2 regions of the Telluria sp. ZB2R32 genome follow, and region 2 is predicted to be linked to the other one. Evidence: predicted binding sites of a transcription regulator. Region 2 holds the regulator's gene; the other holds the start of a gene.
What was found. The regulator FliA, encoded in region 2, starts transcription of late flagellar genes. The targets are predictions, from matches to a motif close to CTAAAGTTTNNNNNNNNNNNGCCGNTA.
Positions count from the first base shown of each region.

Region 1: a site for FliA is predicted at 3,255-3,281, ahead of AC56LG_RS08905 (LPP20 family lipoprotein). Genes of this name have one in related genera too.

Region 1 is NZ_JCASIG010000002.1:865,765-873,425, forward strand. It holds gene AC56LG_RS08885 (sugar-transfer associated ATP-grasp domain-containing protein) at 1-725, opposite strand, end outside; tRNA gene AC56LG_RS08890 (tRNA-Gly) at 881-954, opposite strand; gene xdp1 (exosortase-dependent surface protein XDP1) at 1,187-1,972, shown strand; gene AC56LG_RS08900 (TraB/GumN family protein) at 2,058-3,101, opposite strand; gene AC56LG_RS08905 (LPP20 family lipoprotein) at 3,331-3,882, shown strand; gene AC56LG_RS08910 (flagella assembly protein FlgT middle domain-containing protein) at 3,872-5,056, shown strand; gene AC56LG_RS08915 (UdgX family uracil-DNA binding protein) at 5,175-6,656, opposite strand; gene AC56LG_RS08920 (putative DNA modification/repair radical SAM protein) at 6,653-7,661, opposite strand, start outside.
Region 2 is NZ_JCASIG010000002.1:117,920-125,580, forward strand. It holds gene AC56LG_RS05535 (hypothetical protein) at 1-98, opposite strand, end outside; gene motD (flagellar motor protein MotD) at 216-956, opposite strand; gene AC56LG_RS05545 (flagellar motor protein) at 958-1,701, opposite strand; gene AC56LG_RS05550 (RNA polymerase sigma factor FliA) at 1,683-2,411, opposite strand; gene AC56LG_RS05555 (MinD/ParA family ATP-binding protein) at 2,427-3,248, opposite strand; gene flhF (flagellar biosynthesis GTPase FlhF) at 3,241-4,701, opposite strand; gene rfbC (dTDP-4-dehydrorhamnose 3,5-epimerase) at 4,856-5,407, opposite strand; gene rfbD (dTDP-4-dehydrorhamnose reductase) at 5,463-6,356, opposite strand; gene flhA (flagellar biosynthesis protein FlhA) at 6,516-7,661, opposite strand, start outside.

The DNA of each region.
Region 1 (7,661 bases), 750 kb from region 2:
TCCACGTCGGACTCGCCGACGACGATGCGCACGGCCCCGGCAATGACTTCGATCTTGCCCGCGTGGCGGAAGGTGACGACGCGGATCGTCGACAAGCCTTTTGATTGGGTGATGGACTTGATGGCGCGGTGGTTCGACAGTTTGGGCTGGACGATCAGCGCTCGCGTGTAGGCCAGTATCGGGGCGCAATAGCGCTCCAGGTCCTCGAAGCTGCCCTCGTGGCCCCCGCTCCAGCGCACCTTCGTTGCGGTGACGGTCAGCGAAAAGGTGCCCTTGCCGTGCGAGCCATTGCTCGGTTTGACAAAATACTCGCCCGGCACCAGTACCTTTTCCAGATCGGCGGCACTGAGCAAGTGCGGGATGGTGCTGCCTGCGGGTGACGCGCGGGTAATCAGGGCCACGATGTTGGCAGTCGGAATGCCGTGCTGGCGGCAATGCTCGAAGAACATGATCTTGTTGTCGGCCAGTTCGCGCGCCTCGTGCGACGTGATCGCCGCATAACGCTTCTTCAAAGGCTCGTTGTCGAGGTAGTCCGACCAGGTGCGCTTCGGCACCTCGGCCAGGCTGTACAGCGAAAAGAACTTGGCGCCAAGGCCGAGACTGGTACGCGCGTACATCGGCCCCCACAGCAAATGCACGTCCGACAGGCGCTTGATCGACGACATCGCATACAACTGTGCACGCATGTATTGCGAGGCGACATCCATGACACGGGACAGCTTCATTCTTTCCACCTTTTCCAGATTCGACGACCAGTGATGATTACCCTGCACGCCCGACTCGGGTTCATATGCAAAGTGCAACGGTCATGATAACGCAATCACCGTTTTATGTAGTTCTGGAAATTGTGCAAGATGGCGCGCGAGCTGGCGCCGTGGGATGGAGCGGGTGAAGGGAATCGAACCCTCGTCTTAAGCTTGGGAAGCTTCGGCTCTACCATTGAGCTACACCCGCATTGCTCTCATTCTACGCGGGATCATGCCCCGCTGCCAACCTTCCAATGCGGCTCAGCTGGTCTGGGCACCGCCTCAGTCTTGATGGGCGCAGACACCTTTACGGTGTTCCAAGCACACAACACCACTCGGGAATTTAAAAAAAAGCAATTTTTGTTGCAAAAAACGTTTTATTTATTGTAATATGTAAATGAACGTATCTTTTTAGAAATACAACATTCTTGGGGAATTCCATGAAACTGAACAAATTCGGCAGCATTGCAGGAAGCATCGCACTCGTCGCGGCACACGGCCTGGCTGTTGCCGGACCAATTTCGTATTCGGAAAAGACCTGCACGGCTGGCGGCACGACTACCAGCGTGATTCACTGCGCAGCAAATGCCGGCGGTACCAGCTACGGCGCCACCGTCACGGCCTGGTCGGCGCAAAACACCGGCACGTTCAAGAGCGCAACGATGACCTACTATGCCGGTTCCGGTATCGGCATCACCAGCAAGAACGAATCGCTCTCCAATCCGCAGCATGCGATGGACAACAACGGCGCCACCGAGGCGATCCTGGTGAATTTCGGTTCGGCCAACTTCGCCCTGGACCAGGTCTCGATCGGCTGGCGTAGCGGCGATGCCGACGTCAGCATCCTGCGCTACACGGGCGACAGCGCACCATTGCTCACCAATAGCATGATGTCGGACCTGAAGAGTACGGAAGGCTGGGAGTGGATGGGCGACTTTTCGACCCTGACGCCGAGCACTGCGCTCAGCTTCAACAATACCGGCGAAGTCAAGACGGCGTCGTGGTGGCTGATCAGTGCCTACAACACGGCCTATTCGGGCCAGCCGAGCAGCCTCGGCTTTGGCAACGGCAACGATTACTTCAAGCTGTCCGGCTTCGGCGGCAGCATCGTGACGCCTCCGCCTCCGCCACCACCGGCCGACGTGCCGGAACCAGGCACCTTCGCCCTGGTCGGCATTGCCCTGCTGGGTTTCGCGGCTGCACGCCGCAAGTCGCAAGCCATGTAAGCAGATGGCGGGGCAGTTACTTGCCCTGCATCGAACCTGCAACAAACGACAGGCCGCCGCCCCGCACAGGGCGCCGGCCTGTGTTTCATTTGGGCGGCTCGACCGTATATCCCTTGGCCTGCAGCGTGGCGATTACCCCTTTCGGGTCCAGGATTTCCTTGATGTGCACGGCCGTGAACGTGCTCGCGTTGGTCGCCAGCGCCTTTTCCGCGGCGGCCACCCAGGCGGCCAGCGAACGTTCGTTCAGCGTCTGCAGCTCAGGCTGGTTCTTTGCCAGCGAACTGCTCAGCACGGCCTGCTGGCAGGCGGCCCGTTCGCCGTAATCGAGTTTGCGGATGTCCTCGTAGTCACCGACCGCCCAGGCGTTCGCGCGGGCACGCATCGCGACGAGATCGCGGTCGAGCCGGTCAATGGTCTTGGCAAGGCAAGGAATGTCGTCCATGGCCGACTTCTTGAAGTCGCGCACGGCCTTGCCCGGTTCCTTGACCTCGACCCGCAGCGTAGGATCAGTGACCTTGAGCTTGTGCTTCCCGACGAGTTTGTCGATGGTTTTGCCGATCTCGCTGCTGCTCGTGAGGCCTGCCTGCTTGAGTGCGCGGTTCGACAATTCGGCCGCGACGAAGGAGGGACGCTCGCGCTCGATACCGCTGTCGTTGCCAAAATAAACCTCCTTCAGCGGACGCCAACGCGCATACACCTCCGGCGGCAGCAAGTCCTTCAGTTCCGCGCCGTCCGGATTCTTTTTGACGCCAATCAGGAAAGGCAAGGCCGTCACGGCGCCCCAGCCGACGCTGACGCTTGCTCCCGGCGGCTTCAGGTATTCCTGCGACTGGGCAATTGCCTTTTCGACGCCGCGTGAATGCCATTCCATCCCGGCCGGCAAAGGAGAATAGGTGCCGAACACCCACATCACATGGTCATCCTTCGAGACCTTCCACACGCCCGGGCCGGGGCGGCTGCCAGAGACGAGCACCTGTTGGGGAACCGGTTCGCCACTTTCCGTCGTGGGTTCAGTGGCAGCAGTGGCTGCGGAAGGCGCAGGGGCGGGAGCAGCGGGCTCGGCTGCGGTCTGCGCCAGGACGGGCAGGCTCAGGAAACACAGGCTCAGTGCGGTGACGACACGTTTCAACAGCATGGTTACATCCTTCGGTAGTTAGCTGGAGGACATTGTGTTGTCATCTAGCGATATAAGCAAGAAACAAGATGTTACAAGAGCCATATGTATATTGAATATCACGAATACTCACTCATCTGGATACGCGCATAAATATTTCCCTGAACCATCAAGATCCGGGGCAGGCGGTCGTTATCCAGATGATCGCGCGCCGATGCGCGCATGCACTCATTATGGATCCGTCATGAAATTCGCCGCCATCTTCGTCTTTGCCGCCGCCTCGCTGCTGTCCGCCTGCGGCAGCATGCGCACTTCCTCCCCGCCGGCCGCGCTCGCGCAGCCGGCGATCGTGACCCTGCACGCCACCGGTTATGGCGCCGTCAACATGGCTTCCTGCAATGGCGAATGCGAGCGCGTTTCGCCGGCCCAGCGCAAGCTGCTGGCCATGCGCGCGGCGCGCCTGGATGCCTACCGTTCGATGGCCGAACAGGTCTATGGCTTGCGCATCGAAGGCGGCAGCACGGTTGCCTCGCTGGCGCTCAAGGACGACAGTTTCAAGGTGTATATTGACGCCTTCATCCGTGGCGCGCGCGTGACCAACGTCGCCCAGCGCGACGACGGCACCTACGAAACGACCGTGGAGATGGATTTCGACACCAATGCGGCGCGCATCCCAGTTCCAGCTCGCGACCCTGCCCCACACGCCGCCCCGGCAGTGGCGAAGAACGCCCGCACCATGGTGGGCAACGCCGGCCCTGGCGCTGCCTACGGCGCGTCGTTCTACCATGCCCAGTAAGCTGCGGCTTCTCGGTAGCGCCCTCCTGGCGCTGCTGCTTCACTTTCCGTTATTTGCCGCCGCCGCGCCGGCCGAAGCCGAAGGCGTCGCCGCGATCGCCGAAGGTGGCCTTGCGCGTGCGCGCCAGGGCGCCATCCGCGACGCCCTCGAACAATTGGGCCTGCGCAGCGGCGCCCGCGTCGACGTTGCCGCCGGCGCGTCCACGCGCGGCAAGGCGTTCGAGAGCAGCCGCGTGCAACCGGCCGCCGACTTCGAGCGCTACACGGTGCTGCGCGAATGGCAGACTGGCCAGCTGCTGCACGTGCGCATCGCAGTGAAGGAAGAAGAGGCGCGCCCGCGCGGCGGCGCCACGCTGGCCTATAAAAAGAAAATCGTCGTCACGCCCTTCCGCGTGCGCCGCTCGCCGCAACTGGACGACGTCGACGACATCGCCGTTCGGCTACCGCAGGAATTGCTGCGCCGGATGGGCGCGAGCAGCAAATTCCTCGGCAAGGAAAGCCCCTACGTGATTTCTCCCGGCGTGGACGGCCCGAGCACCGACACGGCGGCCGTGCGCCGCCTGGCATCGATGTACGACGGCCAGTTCGTGATCTCGGGCGAAATCGTCGACGCCGGCAATTACGAGCAGCCGGCCTATTACGGCCTGATCAAGAAGGATGCGCGCCGCATCGAGATCGCCTTGTACGTGCACGACGGCTTGAGTGGAGCGTTGGTCGCGCGGCGCAATGTGCTGGTCGAGCAGGTCGGCGCGCGCCGCGTCGGGCGCGATAAACCGTTTGGCAGTGCCAGCTTTGCCGCCACGCCATTCGGCGGCGCGATCCTGCGCGCGCTCGACGAAGGCATCGCCGCCGTCTCCACCGATATCGCCGCGTTGCCGTTCATGGCGAAGGTGGTGCAGGTGCAGGGCGAGCGCATCTTCATCGATGCCGGCAGCACCTCGTCGCTGGCGCCGGGCGACCAGCTGGTGATCTACCGCGCCGACCCGCGCCAGCAGGTGTACGGGGCCGACCCGCTGGTGCCGCTCGGCGCCGTCGAGACGCCGGTCGGGACCTTGTCGGTGGTGCAGGTGCAGCCGGGGTTTGCGATCGGGACGGTGACGCCGCCGGGCGCCGCGAAGCAGGTCAGCGCCGGGGATCTGGTGCGTTTCGATGTGGCGGTGATGCCGGCAAAATGATGGTTGTGTAGGGCGGGCTCTCGAGCCCACGCGGTGCGGCGTGTGCAAATCGAAATGCATTTCGACCGGCACATGCTGTACCGCGTGGGCACAAGTGCCATTCGTGGCCCGGCCCACCCTACGCGGGGCGCTCCAGCAATGACTGCGCCAACTTGAACCCGTCGACCATTACCTTGAACGCCTGGTGCTTGGTCTCTTCGTCCGGCACGCGCAGGATGTAGGACGGGTGATAGACGGTGACGACCCAGTGTTCCCCATGGCGGATCGCCTTGCCGAGCGACTCGCCCAGTTTCGCGCTGCCGCTCCCCAACACCGATTTCAGGGCGGTCGCGCCCAGCGCCACGATCACCTTCGGCTTGACTGCCGCCAGCTCCTTGTCGAGCCAGTAGTGGCAAGCCTCGACCTCGCGCTGCGCCGGGGTTTTATGCAGGCGCCGCTTGCCGCGCGGCTCCCATTTGAAATGTTTGACGGCGTTGGTGAGATAGATCTCGCGCCGGTCCAGGCCGGCGCTCTCGAACACGCGGTCGAGCAGCTTGCCGGCCGGTCCAATAAAGGCTTTGCCGGCCAGGTCTTCCTGGTCGCCCGGCTGTTCGCCCACCAGCATGATCTGCGCCCGCTTCGGCCCTTCCCCACCGACGGCTTGCGTCGCGAACTGCCACAGTTCGCAGCGGCGGCATTCGTCGAGTTTCGACGGTTGCTGGCGTTCGGGTTGGGCGTCGGCGGGCGCGATCGCGATCGTGCGCCCGCTTTGCCGGCCCACCGCCTGGGCCTGGCCGGTGCTGCGCGCGCCCAGTTCGGCATTGCTGACCATTTGCGGGACGATCGCGCCTTCAGGCAGATTCTTCCAGAAGCGCGACGGGATATGGCTTTGCATCAGCTGAGCGTTGACACGCGCCGGGTTAAAAATGCTGCGGTAATAGGTGAGCCAGAGGGCTTCGCCGGCGTCGTCGAGGTCGGCCGCGCTCGACATCAGCGGGCCGGTATGGTGCAGGGTGGCGCCGTCCCACATGACGCTGGCCTCGGGCGTGCCGATCATCCAGGTGACGCCGCCCATGCGGTTCCTGAAATGCTCGGCAACCTGCGGCAGCACGTCGTGGCGCGGCTCGAACCAGGCGGCGAACTGCGGCGGGCCGGCGTCGAGCGGACGCTCGCGGAATCGGATATAGGCATGCATGTCGTGCTCCTCGCGGCGCACCGCCTTGACCATCGCGTGCAATTTGCCGCCGTCGGCATCGGCCGGCGACTGCACGTCGTGCTCGCCGTGCTGCCAGCGCCAGATCACCCGGTACAGGAAGGCCCAACGGTCGGGCACGCGGCAGCAGGCGGCCGATTGCAGCATGTCCATCAGCGCGCGCGGTATTCGAAGTAAATGCGGGGGTGCAGGTTTTACGTGCTTTAACTCGCTAGGCCCATTATCCGCAGGAGAAGCAGAGTCCGGCGCACCCGAGAACAGGTCGGTGGCGACGGCGCCCGCCTCGTTCCAGGTCACCCGTTCCGGCGCCACGTCATGCATCAACAGGTCGCGCGCGGCAGTACGCCATTCGGGAAAGCCGGACACCACCAGCGGCTGGCCGGCAATCACGCGGGCCGCCGCGTTCATGCCGCCTTCAACTCCGGCCACAGGTTCATCTGCTCCTGCGGCGCGCCCAGGTGGCGCCGCAGCAGGTCGGAACTGGCCAGGCCCTGCGCCGGCTTGTAGTCGGCGGTGACGACGAAGGGCGCGATTTTCTTCATGCTGCAGCGCAGGCGCGACAAATCTTCCCAGCGCACCCGGCGCAGGCGGCGCAGGTCGACGATGCGCTTGGCGTTGCGCAGGCCGATGCCGGGCACGCGCGCGATCATTTCGGCGTCGGCGCGGTTCAGGTCCATCGGGAAGTGGTCGCGGTTGGCCAGCGCCCAGGCCAGTTTCGGGTCGACGTCGAGCGCCAGGTTGCCGGCCGCCGGCATCAGTTCGCCCGCGGTAAAACCATAGCCGCGCAACAGGAAATCGGCCTGGTACAGGCGGTGCTCGCGCAGCAGCGGCGGCGGCGCCAGCGGCACGCTGTCCGGGCTTTGCGGGATCGGGCTGAAGGCCGAGTAATACACGCGCTTGAGTTTATAGCTGCCGTACAGGGTCTCGGCCGTGTTGAGGATGGTCTGGTCGTCGCTGGCGTCGGCGCCGACGATCATCTGCGTGCTCTGGCCGGCCGGGGCAAACGCCGGCGCCTTCGGTTCTTCCGCTTTCTCATCCAACTTGCGCCGGATCGAACCCATCGCCAGCTTGATGGTGTGGACGTTTTTCTCGGGCGCGAGGCGGGTCACGCTGTCGTGGGTCGGCAGCTCGATGTTCACGGATAAGCGGTCGGCGTAGCGGCCGGCTTCGGCGATCAGCAAGGGATCGGCGTCCGGAATCGTCTTGAGGTGGATGTAGCCCTTGAAATTGTGCTCTTCGCGCAGCGTGCGCGCCACGGCGACCAGCTGCTCCATCGTGTAGTCGCTTGACTGGATGATGCCGGAACTGAGGAACAGGCCATCGATGTAGTTGCGCAGGTAGAAATCGTGGGTCAATTTCACGACTTCGGCCACCGAAAAGCGTGCACGCGGGACATTCGAGGTACGGCGGTTG
Region 2 (7,661 bases):
TGTTTCACGCTCACGGTCGGTTCTCCGGCAGCGCCCGCAAGCGCGGGCAGGAGGCTCGCCGCGCCCAAGGCGGCCAGCAGGATGATTCTGCGCTGCATACTTAGCTCCATATGGTTGTGTCGCTCATTGTGCGGGCGCAGGCCGAAAAAACCAAGAGTGACGGCCGCATCGTCACGGATGAAACAATATTTCATCCATGCGGTCAAAATGAAATTTTATTTCGCCCCATCCGGCACGGTGGCCAGAATGGTCACCGTCACCCGGCGGTTACGTGCCCTGCCCGCCTCATCCGTATTCGGCGCCACCGGCTGGTTCGCCGCATGCCCGACCGCCGTCAGGCGCCCCGCTGCCACGCCGCTGTCGATGAACAGGCGCACCACGCTGCTGGCGCGCACGGTCGATAATTCCCAGTTCGACGGATATAGCGGATTGGCAATCGGCAGGTTGTCGGTATGCCCTTCGACTTCGATCGCATACGGCTCGCCGCGCAGCAAGGTGGCGACCGAGCCGAGGGTGGCGCGCGCCTCGCCGCCGAGCGCGGCCTGCCCTTCCTCGAACAGGACTTTCGCATTGATCTCGACCGTCACTCCGCGCCCGGTCTGGCTCACGCGCACCTGCCCGTTCTGGACCAGCGGCGCCAGCGAGGCGCTCAGGTCGCGCGCCAGGGTATTTAACCGTTCGCGCTCGCGCCGCGCCGCGTCCGCGCGCTTGCGTGCGATCAGGTTCGTCAGGGGAAGTTGCTCGACGGTCGAGCTGGCCTGCGGCGTGTCCGGGCGTCCGCCAAAGGCGTCGCCCAGCGCATCCGATAGCGTCTTGTACTTGCCGGTGTTGACCACCGAAATCGCGTACATGACCACAAAAAAGGCAAACAGCAGCGTGATGAAGTCGGCGTAGGAGATCAGCCAGCGCTCGTGGCTGTCGCGGTCTTCCGCTTCGTCATAACGCTTTCTCGCCATCTCAGCGTTTCACCAGCAGGCTGGCGACGCGCTCCTCGACCACGCGCGCATGGTTGCCGCTGGCGATGTCGTGGAACACTTCGATCAGGATGTCGTATTGCGCGACCTGGTCGGCAACGATGGCTTTCAGCTTGTTCGCAACCGGCAGGAAGAACAGGTTGGCCAGCCCGACCCCGTACACGGTCGAGACAAAGGCCACGGCAATGCCGGAACCCAGGCGCGACGGATCGGACAGGTTTTCCATCACGTGGATCAGGCCGAGTACAGCGCCCAGGATGCCGATCGTCGGCGCATAGCCGGCGGCCGACTCCCACACGCGCGCGGCCTGGCGCTCGGCGAATTCGAAGGCGGTCACTTCCATCTCGAGCAGCCCGCGGATTTTCTCGGGCGCGATGCCGTCGACCACCAGGCGCAAGCCCTTCTGCACGAACAGGTCCTTGTTTCCCATGTACTGCTCGAGCGCGAGCAAGCCGTCGCGGCGCGCGGTATGGCTCCACAGTGCAATCTCGCGCGACAGCGGCTGGCGCCGGTTTTTGGGCGGGAAAAATACCCAGCGCAGCATGCGCATGCCGCGTGTAAACGTGCGCGCTTCGGATTGCAGCAGCACGGCGCCGAAAGTGCCGACCACGACGATGGCGAATGCCGCCGGCTGGATCAGGGAAGCGAAACGGCCGCCGTCGAGCGTGTGTCCGACCAGCAGACCGGCCAGGGCCAGGGCCAGGCCGATCAGGCTGGCGAAGTCCACAGTTTTTCCTTGAGCGAAGCACGCATGCGCGCCACGGCTTGCGTATGCAGTTGCGACACGCGCGATTCGGACACGCCAAGCACGGCGCCGATTTCCTTCAGGTTCAGCTCTTCTTCGTAATACAGGCCCATCAGGATCTTCTCGCGCGGCGGCAAGGCGTCGATGGCGGCGATCACGGCCGAGCGGAAGTCGGTGTCGAGCAGCGCGCGCAGCGGGTCGTCTTCATCCACCGCATAGCGGTCGAGGAAGCTGTCGTTGCCGTCTTCGTCGTGGAAATCTTCGTAGTACACCAGTTGGTGGCCGCCGCCTTCGAACAGCATTTCCTGGTACTCGGCCAGCGGCACGTCGAGCGACTTCGCCACTTCGAGCTCGCTGGGCGGACGCCCCAGTTGCTGCTGCAGCTTGGTCATCGCCGTCTCGACCTTCTTCATGGTCGAGCGCGTGCTGCGCGGCATCCAGTCGTTGCTGCGCAGCTCGTCGACCATGGCCCCGCGGATGCGCAGCACGGCATAGGTCTCGAACTGGGCGCCGTGGTTGTCTTCGTAGCGGTTGATGGCATCGAGCAGGCCCATCATGCCGGCCTGGATCAGGTCGTCCACCTCGACCGACGGCGGCAGCTTCGCTTTCATCTGATGGGCGAGGCGCTTCACGAGCGGGGCGTGCTCGGTGAGCAGGTGGTTCTTGTCGGCTTTTCCTTTGACGGTATACATGCTTGTTCTTTTTTCTCAGGAACCAAAATGCGCGCCGCCGCGCGTCATGCCGGACAGTGCAAAACGCCCGGCCAGCTGGCGAAAGGCCACCGAGGCCCCGGCCAGCGGAAAGGCATCGACCACCGAACGTCCAAGACGCGCGGCGCGGTGCAGGTATTCGTCCGCCGGCACCGAGCCCATCGAACTCAACGTTACTGCAAGGTAACGGCTTGCTGCCGCCGACATATTATCGTAAACCACTTTCGCCTCTGCCTCGCTTGCGCCCGTGACCAGCACGCCGAACGGACGGCGGCCCAGCGCCTGCGCCAGGCGTTTAATGAGGCCATAGGCGTTGGTGATCGAGGTGGCGCCGGTCGAGACCTGGACCACGATTTCGGAATCGGCCAGCAGCGGCACCGCAAAGCCGCCGTCGCCATCGACTTCGCCATCGACGATGACGATGCCGCCCTGCTTTTTCACCAGCACGTCGAAGGCCTTGGACAGGCGGCGCGCTTCGTCGGCATCCACCGCCGCCTGGCCGTCGCGCGCCAGCAGCGCCACATTGAAACCCTGGGGCGCGGTCTGCACCACCTGGTTCAGCGCGCATTCCTGGCGCGCCACCTGCAGCAGGCTGGCGTGGCGTTCCATCTCCAGGCGGCGGGCGACGCCATAGTCGCGCCGGCAAGCATCGACGATCAGGACATCGTTGCCGGCCTGGGCCAGCGAGGCGCCCAGGTTGACCAGCATCGCGCCCTTGTCGTCGCTCGGGGTGGCGGATAAAAACGTGACGATGCGTGGCTTGGGGCCGGCCAGCATGCGGCGCAGGCCTTCGGCCTGGTCGAAATCGAAACTAGACAAAGCGCACCTCGCGCAGGCTCTCGTCCTTGTGCACGTTGCCGGTGCCGGCCATCATCAGCGGCAGGTCGGCATCATCCAATTGATTGGCGCCGTCGCGGCGGCTGCGGAAGGCGCGGTCGACCAGCAGCGCGCGGTCGGCCAGGTGCAGGTCTTCCGGCACGCGCTGGCCATTCGAGATGTAATGCAGGTTCAGCTTCTGGCGGATGATCACGTCGAGCACGTTGCCGATCGACGCCGCTTCGTCCATCTTGGTCATGATGCAGCCGTGCAGGCCGCTGCCCTGGTAGGCGCGCACGACTTCGGCCAGGGTTTCGTTGGTCGAGGTGGCGTTCAGGCACAGCAGGCGTTTCACGTCGGCGCCGGCGCCGGCCAGCATGGCCACCTGTTCGGTGACCATCTGGTCGCGCTGCGACATGCCGATGGTGTCGATCAGCACGGTGTGCTTGTTCTTGAGTTCTTTCAGGGCGATGCGCAGGTCGGCTTCATCCTTCACCGAGTGCACCATCACGCCCAGGATCTTGCCGTAGATACGCAGTTGTTCGTGGCCGCCGATACGGTAGGCGTCGGTGGTGATCAGCGCCAGCTTTTCCGGGCCGTGGCGCATCACGCAGCGCGCGGCCAGCTTGGCGGTGGTGGTGGTCTTGCCGACGCCGGTCGGGCCGACCAGGGCGAACACGCCGCCCTTGTCGAGCAGCGTGTCTTCGTCGGCCATCGTGGTCAGGTTGCGCGCCAGCACGGTCTTGATCCAGCGCATCGCCTCGGCGGCATCCTTGTTCGCCGGCATCTTGTCGATCAGGTAGCGCGACAGCGACGCCGAGAAACCGGCGGCCAGCATTTCGCGCAGCACGACCGCCTTTTGCGGCTCGCGCGCTTGCGTGCCGCCCCAGGACAGCTCGGCCAGTTGCGATTCCATCATGCCGCGCATGGCGCGCAGTTCGCTCATCATGCCGCTCATCTCTTGCGCAGCCGATTCCTTGGCCTGGGAGATCGCGGCCGACATCATCGCGGTCATGGCGGCCATGTCGAAGGCCGGCTCCGGCTGCGGGGCGCGGCGGTTGGCGTAGCTGTGTTCGGCTGCGAATTCCGGCTCGGGTTGCGGCGCGCGGCGGCTCGCAAACATCGGCTCAGGGGCGAATTCCGGCTCAGGCTGCGGTGCACGACGGCTGGCGTAGATCTGTTCCGGCGTGGCGGCGGGCGCGGCGGCGCGACGGTTGACGAAGGCCGGCGCTTCCGGCTCGAAGGCGTTCAGGTCCAGGCGCGGCTGCGGCTGGGCCATGGCGGAATCCGGCGCCGGGGCGGCCAGGGAAGCGACGTCGTCGTTGTCGAGCGCCAGGATTTCGACGACGCCGTCGACGGGACGGTTCGAGAGGATGACGGCATCAGGGCCGAGCGCATCGCGCACCTTGCGCAAGGCTTCCCGGGATGTTGCCGCTGTAAATTTCTTCACATTCATCTTATTCTCCGCACTGCGCTATTCGATGGTGACCGGCGCGCACGAGGCCGGTCTATGGGATAGATTATTGACGATGCCGCAGAGCAAGCATCGGCGGAAAAGGATGGGGAAAGTGCGTTAATTCGATTTAGATGCGATCGGCACCCCCGCCTGCCTAGGCAAACGTCTCGACCAGGTGCAAGGGCTGCGCATGCGCATCCTTGTCCGCCAGCCGCGGTGCGAACCCGATCGGCCACACGATGCCCACGGCCGGATCGTTCCATTGCAGGATCCGCTCGAACTGCGGATGCCAGTAATCGGTCGTCTTGTACAGGCACTGTGCGCGCGCGCCGAGGACCGCGAACCCGTGCGCAAAGCCCGGCGGTATCCACATCTGGCGGCGATTCTCGGCACTCAACACCTCACCCACCCAGCGCCCGAACGTCGGCGAAGAGCGCCGCAAATCGACGGCGACATCGAACACGGCGCCTTCGATCACGCGAATCAGCTTACCCTGCGGACGCTCGACCTGGTAATGCATGCCGCGCAGGACGCCTTCTTGCGACAGGCTGTGATTGTCCTGCACGAACGGCGTGTCGATGCCGGTGGCGGCGGCGAAGTCCTGCGCGTTGAAGCTCTCGAGGAAGAAGCCGCGGCTGTCCTCGAAAGCCTGGGGAACGATCACCAGCACGTCCGAAATGGCGGTCGGGGTAACGCTCAGCCGCATACATGCCTCGTTTCGGTTAGCGAAGAGGTAATGGCGTAGTCGCCGTTCAGCGGCATCATGGTTCGCTTTCGAATATCTGTTGCAGTACCTGCATGACGCCCTCCTCCCACGGCGGCAGGCGCAGTCCGAAGGTCGAACGAAAGAGCGTGGTATCGAGGCGCGAATTGCGTGGGCGCCGTGCCGGCGTCGGATAGGCATCCGTTCCGATCGCCCGGATCGCATCCGGGCCTGCCTTCAAGGATTGTCCCGCGGCCTCGGCCGCGCGCAGCACGAAGCGCGCATAGTCATACCAGGTGGTGCTGCCGGCCGCGGCGACATGATACGTGCCGAACGCCATTGCCGGCGCCTGGCGGTAGTGCCGCAGCAGGTCGGCGCAGATGTCCGCCAGCAGCGCGGCCGACGTGGGTGCGCCGTACTGGTCGGCCACGATCGCGAACGCGGCGCGCTCCCTGGCCAGGCGCAGCACGGTTTTGGCGAAATTGCTTCCATGCGCGCCAAGCACCCAGCTCGTGCGCAGGATGAGGTGGCGCGCGCAGGCGCCGGCCAACGCGCGTTCACCCTGCAGCTTGCTGAGCCCATAGACATTCCCCGGCTGCGGCAGGTCGCGCTCGGTGTAGGGCTGATCCTGCGCGCCGCTGAACACGTAGTCGGTCGAAAAATGCAGCACCAATGCATCGAGGCGCGCAGCCTCCTCGCCAAGGATGCGCGGCGCCTCGGCATTCACGCCGAACGCCGCCGCGCGGTCGGACTCCGCCTTGTCGACGGCCGTGCAGGCGGCGGCATTGACGATCACGTCGGGGCGCAGCGCGCGCACCAGGCGACGCAAGGCCTCGGTGTCCGCCAGGTCGAGCTCGTTGCGCTCCGGTGCGACCAGCGCGCCAAGCGGTGCAAGTGCGCGCTGCAATTCATGCCCGACTTGTCCGTTTTTTCCTGTAAGAAGGATTTTCATGCCGTCCTCAGGTTACAACAAGGGGCAGGTGCCGGTAACGATGCGTCGGCCCGGCTGTACACATATCATCCACGACTCCTGAAGACCGCCGCGCCGGATATCGGAACGCTCCGCGCAGGCAATCGAGGATTATACGTGGTGCTCCTGCTCACCCAGGCGTCAACCCGCGCCGACCAGGCTGGTCACCCGGATCGTCTTGGTCTCCGGAATCTCCGAATGCGACAACACCTTCAGGTTCGGCAGCGCCCGGCGCAGGAAGCGCGACAGCAGGACGCGCAGCGGACCCGGCACCAGCAGCACCGGCGTGTGCCCCATCGCTTCCTGCTGCTGCGCCGCATTGTGCGCCTGCTGGGCGATGGTGTCGGCCAGGCCCGGCTCGATGCCGGTACCGTCGCCGCCGGCGCCCAGTGCTTGCATCAGCAGCCGCTCGAGGCGGTTGTCGAGGGTCATTACCGACAATTCGTTGGTCCCTGGGAACAGCTGCTGCACGATCGCGCGGCCGAGCGCCACCCGCACCACCGCCGTCAGGTCGCTCGGGTCTTGCGTACCGTTCGAGTGCTCGGACAGGGTCTCGATGATGGTGCGCATGTCGCGGATGTGCACGCCTTCGATCAACAGGTTCTGCAACACCTTCTGCAGCGTCGACAGCGACACCACCTTCGGCACCAGGTCTTCGACCAGCTTCGGCGTGTCCTTGCCCAGGTGATCCAGCAGCGCCTGCACCTCCATGCGGCCCAGCAATTCCGATGCATGCGTCGTGATCAGGTGGTTCAGGTGCGTCGCCACCACGGTGCCGGCGTCGACCACCGTATAGCCCAGGTTCTGTGCTTCGTCGCGCATGCCGCCTTCGATCCACACGGCCGGCAAGCCAAAGGCCGGATCGGTCGTCGCCTGGCCCGGCAACGTGCCGCTGGCCATGCCCGGGTTGATCGCCAGGAACTGGCCGTTGATCGCTTCGCCGGTGCCGACTTCCACGCCTTTTAATGTGATGCGGTAGGCCGACGGTTTCAGTTCCAGGTTGTCGCGGATGTGGACCGGCGGCGCCAGGAAGCCGACTTCCTGGGCGAATTTCTTGCGGATGCCCTTGATGCGCTTGAGCAGTTCGCCGCCCTGGGTCTTGTCGACCAGCGGAATCAGGCGGTAGCCCACTTCCAGGCCGAGGGTGTCGACCGGCATGATGTCCTGCCAGGTCGCCTCTTCCGCCTCGCTGGATGCCGCCTGCTGCGCGCCGGCCGCCGCATCGCTGGCGGCCGCTTCCGCTTCGCGCTGGGGTGCGTTTTTCGCACGCTTGGCCAGCAGGTAGCC